DNA from 2 places in the Cohnella yongneupensis genome. Region 1 is predicted to be linked to the other one. Evidence: riboswitches for the same ligand, from Rfam matches in the RefSeq annotation. Region 1 holds a riboswitch; the other holds the start of a gene.
The links. A riboswitch is a leader RNA that binds a small molecule or an ion and turns the genes downstream of it on or off. The one in region 1 is predicted to bind ZMP and ZTP.
Positions count from the first base shown of each region.

Region 2: linked by a shared signal. The riboswitch ahead of rpiB (ribose 5-phosphate isomerase B) and the one ahead of ACFPQ4_RS05250 (DJ-1/PfpI family protein) in region 1 are both predicted to bind ZMP and ZTP.

Region 1 is NZ_JBHSNC010000013.1:56,793-62,296, forward strand. It holds gene ACFPQ4_RS05235 (amidohydrolase family protein) at 1-661, shown strand, start outside; gene ACFPQ4_RS05240 (LLM class flavin-dependent oxidoreductase) at 970-2,028, opposite strand; gene ACFPQ4_RS05245 (DUF4180 domain-containing protein) at 2,129-2,497, shown strand; ZMP/ZTP riboswitch at 2,579-2,656, shown strand; gene ACFPQ4_RS05250 (DJ-1/PfpI family protein) at 2,726-3,301, shown strand; gene ACFPQ4_RS05255 (SDR family oxidoreductase) at 3,371-4,210, shown strand; gene ACFPQ4_RS05260 (SDR family oxidoreductase) at 4,283-5,299, shown strand; gene ACFPQ4_RS05265 (SDR family oxidoreductase) at 5,370-5,504, shown strand, end outside.
Region 2 is NZ_JBHSNC010000051.1:76,320-81,823, forward strand. It holds gene ACFPQ4_RS16860 (serine hydroxymethyltransferase) at 1-450, opposite strand, end outside; gene ACFPQ4_RS16865 (TIGR01440 family protein) at 495-1,091, opposite strand; gene rpiB (ribose 5-phosphate isomerase B) at 1,129-1,572, opposite strand; ZMP/ZTP riboswitch at 1,691-1,773, opposite strand; gene ACFPQ4_RS16875 (low molecular weight protein arginine phosphatase) at 1,818-2,423, opposite strand; gene ACFPQ4_RS16880 (manganese efflux pump MntP) at 2,554-3,114, opposite strand; gene ACFPQ4_RS16885 (L-threonylcarbamoyladenylate synthase) at 3,242-4,297, opposite strand; gene ACFPQ4_RS16890 (stage II sporulation protein R) at 4,371-5,051, opposite strand; gene ACFPQ4_RS16895 (methyl-accepting chemotaxis protein) at 5,210-5,504, shown strand, end outside.

The DNA of each region.
Region 1 (5,504 bases):
AATCGTCGGAGCATCCACCTACTCTCCCGTTGTGTCAAAGGTGGCTTGGAAGGCATTCGATCCGATGGATGGCATTTTGCCGCAGCTCTACGAATTATGTGCGGAGTATAAAGCTCCGGTTCTGCTTCATATCGATCCAATGGCCGGGGAACCTATCGTGAAGCTGGAGGAAGCGCTCGACGCCTATCCCGATACGATTATCATAGTCGGGCACATTAATGCCTACAATTCTCCGGCCAACGTTGAAGCGCTGATGGCGGCGCATCCGAATCTGTACGCCGACTTCTTCGCGGGCTTCACGGATTTGAATCCGGATAGCGGGAATACGCTCGAAGACTTCGTGCCGGTCATGAAGAAGTTCTCGGATCGTTTCCTGCTAAGCACCGACTCCGGCTACGGTCTGGACGGCGAGGAGGCGGCGGCCATCGAATCGATGTACCGGATGGTCGATTTACTGAACCAAGAGGACCCGGAGGTTGCGAAGCGAATCGCGCATGATAATTACGACGCGATCCTTCAAGCCGAGCCGGCAACGAAGACGCAGTTGGAGGCGCTCGGGAAGCTCGATTTTCCGGACGGGCAGAAGCCCGACCTGACCCATTTGTCTAAGCTGGAAGCGGGCCGCCTACTGATTGATGCGCAGGTAGATATGACCCAATAACACGTTGACATCGGAGCGGACACACGAGTCGCTATTCCTGGCCAATTAACGGTTTTAACATTGGTTGCGGATATCAGAAGCCTTATTAGCACCCAAGCGCCGTATTCTAACGAGTTTTGAGGAAAATAGCGTCTTCTATGTCCGCTAGGTCGCCCAAACACGGCTTGTTCGTCAGAATAGCGTCCCGTGTGTCCGTGGAGTCAGTCCCCTACCCCATCAATCGATGCTCATACGCGTAGAGGCTGCCCTTAATCACCTTTCGGTGACTTGTGGGACAGCCTCTATAGTTACATTAGGAGATGAGATGCTTATCCCTTAGCAAGCTCCTTGCGAACGATCGGCGCGACCTTGGTGCCGAGCAGCTCGATGGTGCGCAGCAGCTGGCTATGAGGCATCGTGCTGACGTCGGCATGCAGGAAGAACCGCGTAATGCCTAGGTTGCGCTGCAGCAGCACGATTTTCTCGGCGACGTATTCGGGATCGCCGACATAGAGCGCACCGCGCATGCTGCGAGCGGCATCGAACGCCGAGCGGTCGTAATGCGGCCATCCGCGTTCGCGACCGATCGTGTTCATATGGGCTTGCGTGTGCGGGAAGAACAGGTCGGCTGCTCGGTCGGTCGTATCCGAAATGAAGCCGTGGGAGTGCGTCGCAATCTGCAGCTTGGCGACGTCATGCCCTGCGCGCGCGGCGGCTTGCTTATACAAGTTGACGAGCGGAGCGAACCGCTCCGGCATGCCGCCGATGATGGCGAACACGATCGGCAATCCGAGCGTCCCCGCGCGAACGGCGGATTCCGGATTGCCGCCACTGGCGATCCATACCGGAAGCGGCTCCTGCACGGAGCGCGGATAGACGCCTAAGTTTTTGATCGCCGCACGATGGCCTCCGCGCCAGGTGACCTTTTCCGATGCGCGGATCGCGAGCAATAGCTCGAGCTTTTCCTCGAACAACTCGTCGTAATGGTCCAGACTATATCCGAACAGCGGGAACGATTCGATGAACGAACCGCGCCCCGCCATAATTTCCGCCCGACCGTTAGACAAGCCGTCCAACGTGGAGAAAGATTCGTATACGCGAACCGGATCGTCCGAGGACAATACCGTAACGGCGCTCGAGAGACGGATCCGCTTCGTCACGGAAGCGGCCGCTGCGAGTATGGTGACCGGCGAAGTGCCCGCGTAGTCTGCCCGATGATGTTCGCCTATGCCATAGACGTCTAGCCCGACTTGATCGGCGAGCACGATTTCCTCGACGGCCTGGCGCAGCCGCTCGGCGTGAGTGATGGACTTCCCGACCGTCGCGTTCGGCGTCGCTTCGAGAAACGTGCTGATTCCTATTTCGAATGAAGATGCTTGATTAGTCATGCGGGTTTCGCCCCCTTATTAATACCTATAGTCTACTCATTATTTTATTGTTTCTCAACTTTTGTTAGTTAGGTTACAATCCAAGGGAGGTGAGCTGCGGATGAACATTAGGGTTGACCAAAGAGGACCATCTTTAGTAGCGATCGTGGAAAGCGACGAGATTGTCATTGGCGAAGTGCAAGACGCATTGGATTTAATGGCTACTGTACAATACACGGCGGACTGCACAAAAATGCTCATCGAAAAGTCGTGCTTCACGGAAGATTTCTTTGAGCTCAAGACGAAGCTTGCGGGCGATATTTTGCAAAAGTTTACGACCTATCAAGTGAAGCTGGCGATCGTAGGAGATTTCGGCGCGTACGACAGCAAAAGCCTGAAGGATTTCATATACGAATGCAACAAGGGCACGCAAATCTTTTTCCTCCCGGACCAGGCGACCGCGCTCGATAGGCTTCACCAGTACGCGTAATCGTGCCGGATCTACAGACGTGATTAAACAAATCCAACCGTTGTCAGTTCCAAAATAAGGATGTACACTATCGTTAACAATTACACCGCGCGCAACTGGCGTAGCATGGATAACCATGGGGGAACGCAGCGGATACGGCCGTACGCCTGGGCGAAGCAATCGAACGCGAATGTCGCGATCGGGTGCTTCTTTTTGTTTTTCCAGCCCATAAGGAGAGGCTAGGTGTCTATGATGAAAGTGGCTTACGTGATGTTCGACGGAATGACGACGCTCGATTGGGCGGGTGTACATGAGGTGCTGCCGTGGATGCTCGTGCTCGGGGCTAAGCCGGACTTGTCATGGGACTTCTGTTCGAACAAAGACCGGATTACGGACGATCGCGGACTTAAAATCAACATCGACCACGTTTTGCCGGACTTGTCCAGGTACGACTTGGTTTTCGTAACCGGCGGCATGCCTACGAGACAGCTTAGATTCGATGCCGCATTCATGGCCTGGATCAAGACCGCGCGAGACGCGAAGCTCAAAGCGTCGGTATGCACCGGCGCTTTGCTGCTCGGCGCCGCCGGGTTCCTAGAGGGTAAGCGGGCAACGACTAACCCGTCGGCATATGACTTGCTTGCCCCCTATTGCGCGGAGGTCGTTCGGGAACGCTGCGTTCGCGACGGCGACGTGTTCACCGGAGGAGCCGCGTCGTCTTCGATCGACCTAGGCTTGCTGCTCGTCGAGTCGTTAACGGACGTCGCATTCGCTCGACAGGTGCAACAGAAAATAGATTACCCGTACTATCGTCCGCAATTGTAATGGCCTATTCGATCGAGGATAATGATTAGGTAAGGACTGGTAACCTAATTTCTCGAAGCGGGTGATCATTTGAACCGAATCATTGCGATTACCGGCGCATCGTCCGGGATCGGTCTGGCAACGGCGCTGAAGTTCGGACGGGAAGGGTGGACCGTATACGCGGGCACTCGGAATGCGGAAAGAGATAGGCAGCTGTACGCGGACAACGCGAATGTGCATTTCGTCGAGATGGAAGTAACCGACCCGACCGCTCTGCAGACGGTCGTAGACCGAATCGATGCCGAGCATGGACGTCTGGACGTCCTATTCTGCAATGCCGGCTTCGGTTATTTGAGGGCGCTTGGGCAAGCGGATCTCGCGGACATCCATCGCGTGTTCGACACGAACGTATACGGCGTCATGCATACGATCCGCGCCGCGCTGCCGCTTCTTCGCAAGGGAGATGGCGGGCATATTATCGCGACGTCTAGCGTCGGCGGGCTTGTGGGACAGCCGCTCAACGAAATTTATTGCGCCAGTAAATTCGCGGTCGAAGGTCTACTCGAAAGCTTAGCGACTTACTATAAGCCCGCTTTCAACATCGATATAACGCTTCTTGAGCCGGGCGCGATCGCCACGAGCTTCGTCAGTACGGTCATGTCGCAGGTCGAGAAGACGGGCGGTATTCTGGACGATGAATACAAGCCGGTTCTGATGCGTTATATCGAAGGTTTCAATAGCCGCAATTCCGTGCCGCAGACGTCGGAGTCGGTTGCCGATGTCGTATGGGACGTCGTCCATAGCGATCCGAAGCCGCTTCGCGTCAGAACTTCGGAAGCTGCCGAATCATTCGTCCGCTTCAAGGCGGAGAAAGATCCGACCGGGCTCGAAGGCGTAAAGTATACTCGCAAGCTTCAACTGAATTGGTAAAATAGGGATAGGTAACCGCTGATGGAGCGGCCGACGTCTCGGTCGTTCTCAAACTCATGGAGGTGCACGGAAATGAAAGCTCTTTTTATCGGGGGAACAGGCATTATCAGCTCGGCGATTACGGAGCAATTGGCGAAGCAAGGCTGCGAATTGTACTTGCTTAACCGCGGCAGCCGGAACGATGATTTGCCTGCGGGCGTACGCGTCGTTCAAGCGGATATCAACGACGAGGAGCGCGTGGCGAAGCTGATCGAGTCGATGTCGTTCGACGTCGTCGCCGATTTTATCGCGTTCGTGCCGGCGCAGCTGGAGCGGGATTATCGCCTTTTCCAAGGCAAAACGAAGCAATTCATGTTCATCAGCTCGGCATCCGCCTATCAGACGCCGCTATCGGACTATCGAATCACCGAAGGTACGCCATTATCGAATCCATACTGGGAATATTCCCGGAACAAAATAGCCTGCGAAGAGTACCTCATCAAGCAATATCGCGAGCAAGGCTTCCCGGTTACGATCGTCCGGCCGAGCCATACGTACGACGAACGCTCGATTCCGCTAGGCGTGCACGGTAGCAGAGGAACTTGGCAGGTTGCCCGGCGCATGCTGGAGAACAAGCCGGTCATCATTCACGGCGACGGTACGTCTTTGTGGACGATGACGCACAACAGCGACTTTGCCAAAGGCTTCATCGGCTTGATGGGCAACATTCACGCGCTCGGTGAGACGGTACATATCACTTCGGACGAGTCGGTCACTTGGAACCAAATTTACGAGATTATCGCCGACGCGCTGGGCGTTAAGCTCAATGCCGTCCACGTCTCTTCGGAATTCCTCGCCGCATGCAGCACGGAAGACTACCGCGGCGGCTTGCTAGGCGACAAGGCCAACTCCGTCGTCTTCGACAACGCGAAGCTGAAGCGGCTAGTTCCCGAATTCGTCGCGACGACGCGTCTCGACCAAGGGATCAAGAAGACGGTCGCCCACATTCTGGCCCATCCAGAGCTGCAGCAAGAAGACCCGGAATTCGATGCGTGGTGTGACAAGGTCGTTCATGCGCTGGATGCGGCGGCAAAGGCGATCAGAGGGTAAAAAGGGAACCGAATAGGCATCCGCTGAATATTCTGCTTCGACGACTTGAGCAGAAGGTGGCGGATGCAAGATGATTCCGATGTACCCGTATTACGGTTACGAGACGCATTGTCGTCCAGTCCCGGTGACGTTCCCTCCGCAGCATCAAGATAGGCAGCCGGGTTTGGAATATTTGATGAACCCGACTCCAATCTCGGATAATCCC
Region 2 (5,504 bases), on a different contig from region 1:
GATCGTGAAAGTCTCTTCGTTAACGCCGTAAGCGACGAAGTTGTACAGCAAGCCGGACGCGTTCGCCGGGTTACCGTGCGTCAAGTGGCCGCCGTGCGCAAGGTTCATGCCGAGAACCGTGTCGCCCGGCTTGAGCACTGCCAAGTAAACCGCAAGGTTAGCTTGCGCGCCGGAGTGCGGCTGAACGTTCGCATGCTCTGCGCCGAACAGTTCTTTGGCGCGGTTGCGCGCGATTTCTTCCGGGATGTCTACGTATTCGCAGCCGCCGTAGTAGCGTTTGCCCGGGTAGCCTTCCGCGTATTTGTTCGTAAGCACCGTGCCCATCGTCTCGAGGACCGCTTCGCTTACGATATTCTCCGATGCGATCAATTCGATGTTGTCGCGCTGACGTTTCAGTTCGAGGTTAAGCGCCTTTACGATTTCCGGGTCTTGCTTGTTGAGATTGTCCAACATGATGATATGCCTCCTAAGGAATTAGTTCTATGGGTACTGCATTAGTCACAAGTATTCGTAGAAGATTGCGCCGGAGCGGCGTCTTCCAGGGTATAGACCGCGCGAGCGCCGCCGATCAGCTTCGGACGCGTCATCGCCATCGCGACCCGCGCCTGCCCGATCGTCCGGACCGACGGTCTGAGCGGTACGGCGACCGGACGCAAATGCATGCCGATCATCGTCTCTCCGATGTCGATGCCCGCGTGCGCTTGCACCGCCTCGACGAGACAAGGTTGTTGCAATTGACGATAAGCGAAGGAGGCCATCGAGCCGCCCGCCTTCGGCATCGGAATCGCCGATACCTCGGTCCAGCCCTGCTGTTCGGCCAAGGTCCGTTCCGTCACCAGCGCGCGATTCAGATGCTCGCAGCATTGCCAGACCGCTTGGAATCCGATCCGCTGTCTGACCCGCTCTACGCCCGCATGAATTTGCGCGGCAACCGATTCGGCGCCGGAGGTCCCGATGCGCGCCCCTTGCACCTCGCTCGTGCTGACGCCGAATACGACGATCTGCCCCGGCCGCAAAGCCGCGGCTTGCGCGAGCTCGCTTAGCACCTGCTCCACTTGCTCCGTTATCGTGTTCGCAGCTTCCGACGTCATCACGAGACCTCCTTCTATCGCCGATATCGCGAATGAATTATTTCGATTCCAATGCCATCACTTTGTTGATGCGGTTCTTATGGCGTTCGCCGCCCGAAAACGGCGTCTCGAGCCAGATCTTCACGATTTCCGCGGCAAGCCCCGGACCGATGACGCGTTCGCCCATGGCGAGTACGTTCGTATCGTTATGCTCTCTAGTCGCCTTGGCCGAGAACATGTCGTGCACGAGCGCGCAACGAATACCGTGCGTCTTGTTCGCGGCGATCGACATGCCGATGCCGGTTCCGCATATAAGAATGCCCCGCTCCGCTTCGCCGCTAACGACTTTCTCGCATACCGGCAATGCGTAATCCGGGTAATCTACGGAATCTCCGCAGCTGCAGCCAACGTCGATCAATTCATGGCCCAGCGCCGTAAGCACGGGTACGATCTCATCCTTTAGCCGGTAACCGGCGTGGTCTGCCCCAATCGCGATTTTCATCCCCAATGACCTCCCTCGTATACGTAGCTATTATACCTGAATTGCTCTGAGCCAAACAGAATTCGACATCCATAATACCGTCAAAAGACAAAAAAGAGCAAACGTGCGTTAGCACGTTGCTCTTTGCCCAGGCGACCGGCCGGGTGTCCGATGCTCCACCGTGGTTTCATCCACTACGCGTCGCCAGTTACATCGGAACCTTGAAGTTATGCTCTAATCATACCGAACGAAGCGATAAAAATCAATCACCCTTCGCGCCCATTCGAGCCGGAATCATCTGGTTCCAGCTTCTCGACGATGCTCAGCAAAGCGTCCTCGATCTCGTCCGCGCACTGCTCGTAGAGCGAGAGCGAGCCGCCGAACGGGTCGGCGATATCGAAATTCGGAATGCGCCGTTGCAGCTCGAACAGCCGCGCTTGCTCCTCGGCGGACAACTGCTGCCCTAACGCTTGCCGAACCTGCCATTCGCTGTACAGCCTCTCCGCCTCCGCCACGTCGTCCATTACCGGATCGCCTCTGAGCGCGTATTCCTTAAGCGTGTGCGTCTTCGCGATAGCATCCGGGTAAGACTGCACGATGGCTCGCTTATGGCTGGTCGATAGCGTAAGAATCAGATCCGCCCAGCGCACTTCGTTCGCCGTCAGCGAGGTCGAAGTGCCGGGTACGTCCAGGTTGCGTTTGCGGAGCGCGGTCGCCGCGTGCGGGGACGCCGGAAGACCGTTCATCGTGGCGACGCCCGCCGAGCGGACTTCGATCGACTTGCCTCCGCGGGCAGCCAAATCGGCGAGCATCGCATGTGCCATCGGGCTGCGACACGTATTCCCCGTACATACGATCAGAATGCGAAGCATGCTTGTGCCCCCTTTATCTAGTTATTCAGAATTTATAAGTTTCATGGCTACTCATTTCTGAATAACCTCCGACATAAACGTTTTTCCGCCATCCCTTAGGACGGCGTAAGTCGTTTATGCTTGGCCGTCTCTATATAAGAAATAATAATCCAAATCCGAACAAAATAACACCGCCGAGCGCTTCCCCGTATCCGCCCAGCGAACGGCTGACGTGCCGTCCGAGCATCAATCCCATTACGCTCATCAGCCCGCCGGTCAACCCGAATAGCAGCACGGTGACGAACAAGTGAGAGGAGAACATGCCTAGCGACACTCCGACGGAGAACGAATCGATGCTTACGCTAAAAGAAAATACGAGCGTGCCCCAGACGGTGCGATGATCGATCGAATCGACCGACTCCCCGCGCACGGAGCTATAGACCATATGTCCGCCGAGCAGCAAGAGCAACGCTCCCGCGGCAGAAGTCGCGATTCCGCCGAGCAGCTCGCCGACGTATTGTCCCATGACCATGCCGCCGAGCGGCATCAAAATATGGAACAGCGCGATAATCGCGCTCAGCTTGAGCACGTCGCGGCGCCGGATGCCTTTCAATCCGATTCCGATGCCCAGAGAGAAAGCATCCATGCCCAGAGCGACCGCCATGACGAGAATCGTCAGCATTTGCCCGGATGCGATGGACCAGTCCGTCATCGCTTGTCCCCCCTCATGCGGCGAGCTAGCCTCCGCATCGCCTTATCCTCTATCCAACATATGCGGACGAGTTCGGGATCATGCTCTTAGGGGTGGAAGCTTATGGAAGATGGAGGGGTGCTTCCCTTTAGACGTTCAGAACGCGGCCGCCGGCGGCTTTGCGCAGGCGATTCATGAGCGCGGTGCCTATGCCTCGCTCCTCATAGCCTTCCGCGACGATGAAATCCAATTCCCTCGCGTCGCATTCCCGCAAGTGCGCATACAGAGCCTGCGCCGCGACTTCAGGGGAGCTGCGCGGCCCGCAGTCGAGCACCGCGTCCGCTTCGTAGCGGCCCGCATGCTCCGTGCACGCCAGCACGCCGACGCGCGACCCAAGGGCGCGCGCTTCATCGACCTTCGATTGGACGGCCGCAATCATCGCCTCCTGCTCGCCCGTGACGAGCAGCAACTCGCCCTTTGGCGCATAGTGAGCGTATTTCACGCCGGGCGACCTTGGCGCCTGTTCGAGGGACGCTTCCGTCTGCCGACTCTCCTCGCCTTGTACCGATGCGCGTCCGCCGACCGCTTGCTGCAGCATCTCGCAGGTTACGCCGCCCGGTCTAAGAATATGAATCCGATCATCGATGACTCGGACAACCGTCGATTCAAGCCCGACGCCGGTCGGACCGCCGTCTAGTATGCCGTCGATACGCCCGTCCAAGTCTTCACGCACATGCGACGCTTGCGTTGGGCTTGGTCTGCCGGAACGGTTGGCGCTCGGCGCGGCCAGCGGGCAGCCCGACTCCGCGATCAGCCTCCGCGCCGTCTCGTGCGCGGGCACGCGCACCGCCACCGTATCGAGTCCTGCCGTCACGAGCGGCGATACGACGCCTTCCCTCACCGGAAGAACGAGCGTCAGCGGTCCCGGCCAGAACGCCTCCATCAGCCGTCGTTCGATTTCCGTCACCTGCGTCGCGAGCCGTCCAACGTCCGCCGCTTCCGCCAAGTGAACGATCAGCGGGTTGTCCGAAGGCCTGCCTTTGGCCGCGAAAATCCGCGTGACCGCCTCCGTATTGCCCGCATCTCCTCCGAGCCCGTACACCGTCTCGGTCGGGAACGCAACGATGCCGCCATCGGCAAGCGCCGCGGCGGCTTCTTTCAGACCGGCCTGCGCCGGATCCGAGGACCAATATTTCGTCATCATGCTCATGTCCATCCTTGTCTGCCGTCATCGCCGCATGCGCGGCAAGCCTATGCTTTGCCGCTATTATAGCACATTACGAGAACAACCCCGCGATGAACGCGATCAGCTTCTGGATGATGACCCACAGGAAAAACTTCGGCTTCGGCTTCTCCGCTTCCGTTCCGTTGTCCGAAGCGTTAGACGCATGCGCCGGTTTAACGCTGGCCGTCGCGACTTTGGCGTCGTCATCTTGAGCGGTAGCCGCCGTCAAGCACATAGGCGGGAACAGCACGCACCACCAGTTCGCTCCTTTGCCTTCGCCCAGCGTAATGCGTAACGCCTCGTAATCGCCAGCCGCGTAGCTCTTGCCTTTGAACTGTTTATCCGGAAAAGGCACTTCCCCAAGCTCCACGCGGCCTTTGTAGTCGACGTCGTAATCGTTCAACTTAGCGTTCACCAGCTTTTGCAGCTGTTTCAAGTGATTGCGAATCAAGCTTTGCGCCTTGTCATGGTCGGCGGGCATCTCGCCCCATGCGAGAATCGCCTCGGACACGCTGGCGCGCACGGCTTGTTTTACTTTCTGATCGAAGTCGCTATCGGAATTGGCGATAATCCGAATCCGGATCGCGTCTTCGGGAATGATCTCGGATGCGCTCGCCGAAGCGAATCGGCCGAACGTTGCTATTAACGCCAGGAATAATGCCAACGACAGGACGATAATTTTAACGAAATAATAGGATTTGGAAGATGATTGCGGATAAAAATGAACGCGCATAGACGATTTCTCTCCTCGGGCACCCGTCGGTGCCGATCTATGCGTTCCGGAACGTCGTAATGTTCAGTATGTCCGGGAAACGAGTCTATAAACCTATCAATTTTTATTCGGCAAAAGCCGATGATATCTAACATGACATCAAGTAGCAGGAGGCCTATATGAGCATTCGAAACAAACTGATTTCCGCTTTTGCCGTCCTATCTCTTCTTCTCCTCTCCCTCGCCATCATGACCAACCTGTATTTGGAGCATTCCCGATCGGCCCAGCAAGAGACCGTTGCGGACGGGGAATTGCGTTACACGCTCAAAAATCTCCAATATCGGTTAGCCGGCATGTCGAACGACGAACGGGCGTATATCATGATGCAAGACAGCCAGTACACGTCGGAAATTACGGCGAAAGGGCTTGAAGTCACCGCTATTATCGATCGGCTTAAGTCGGACTCGACTTTAA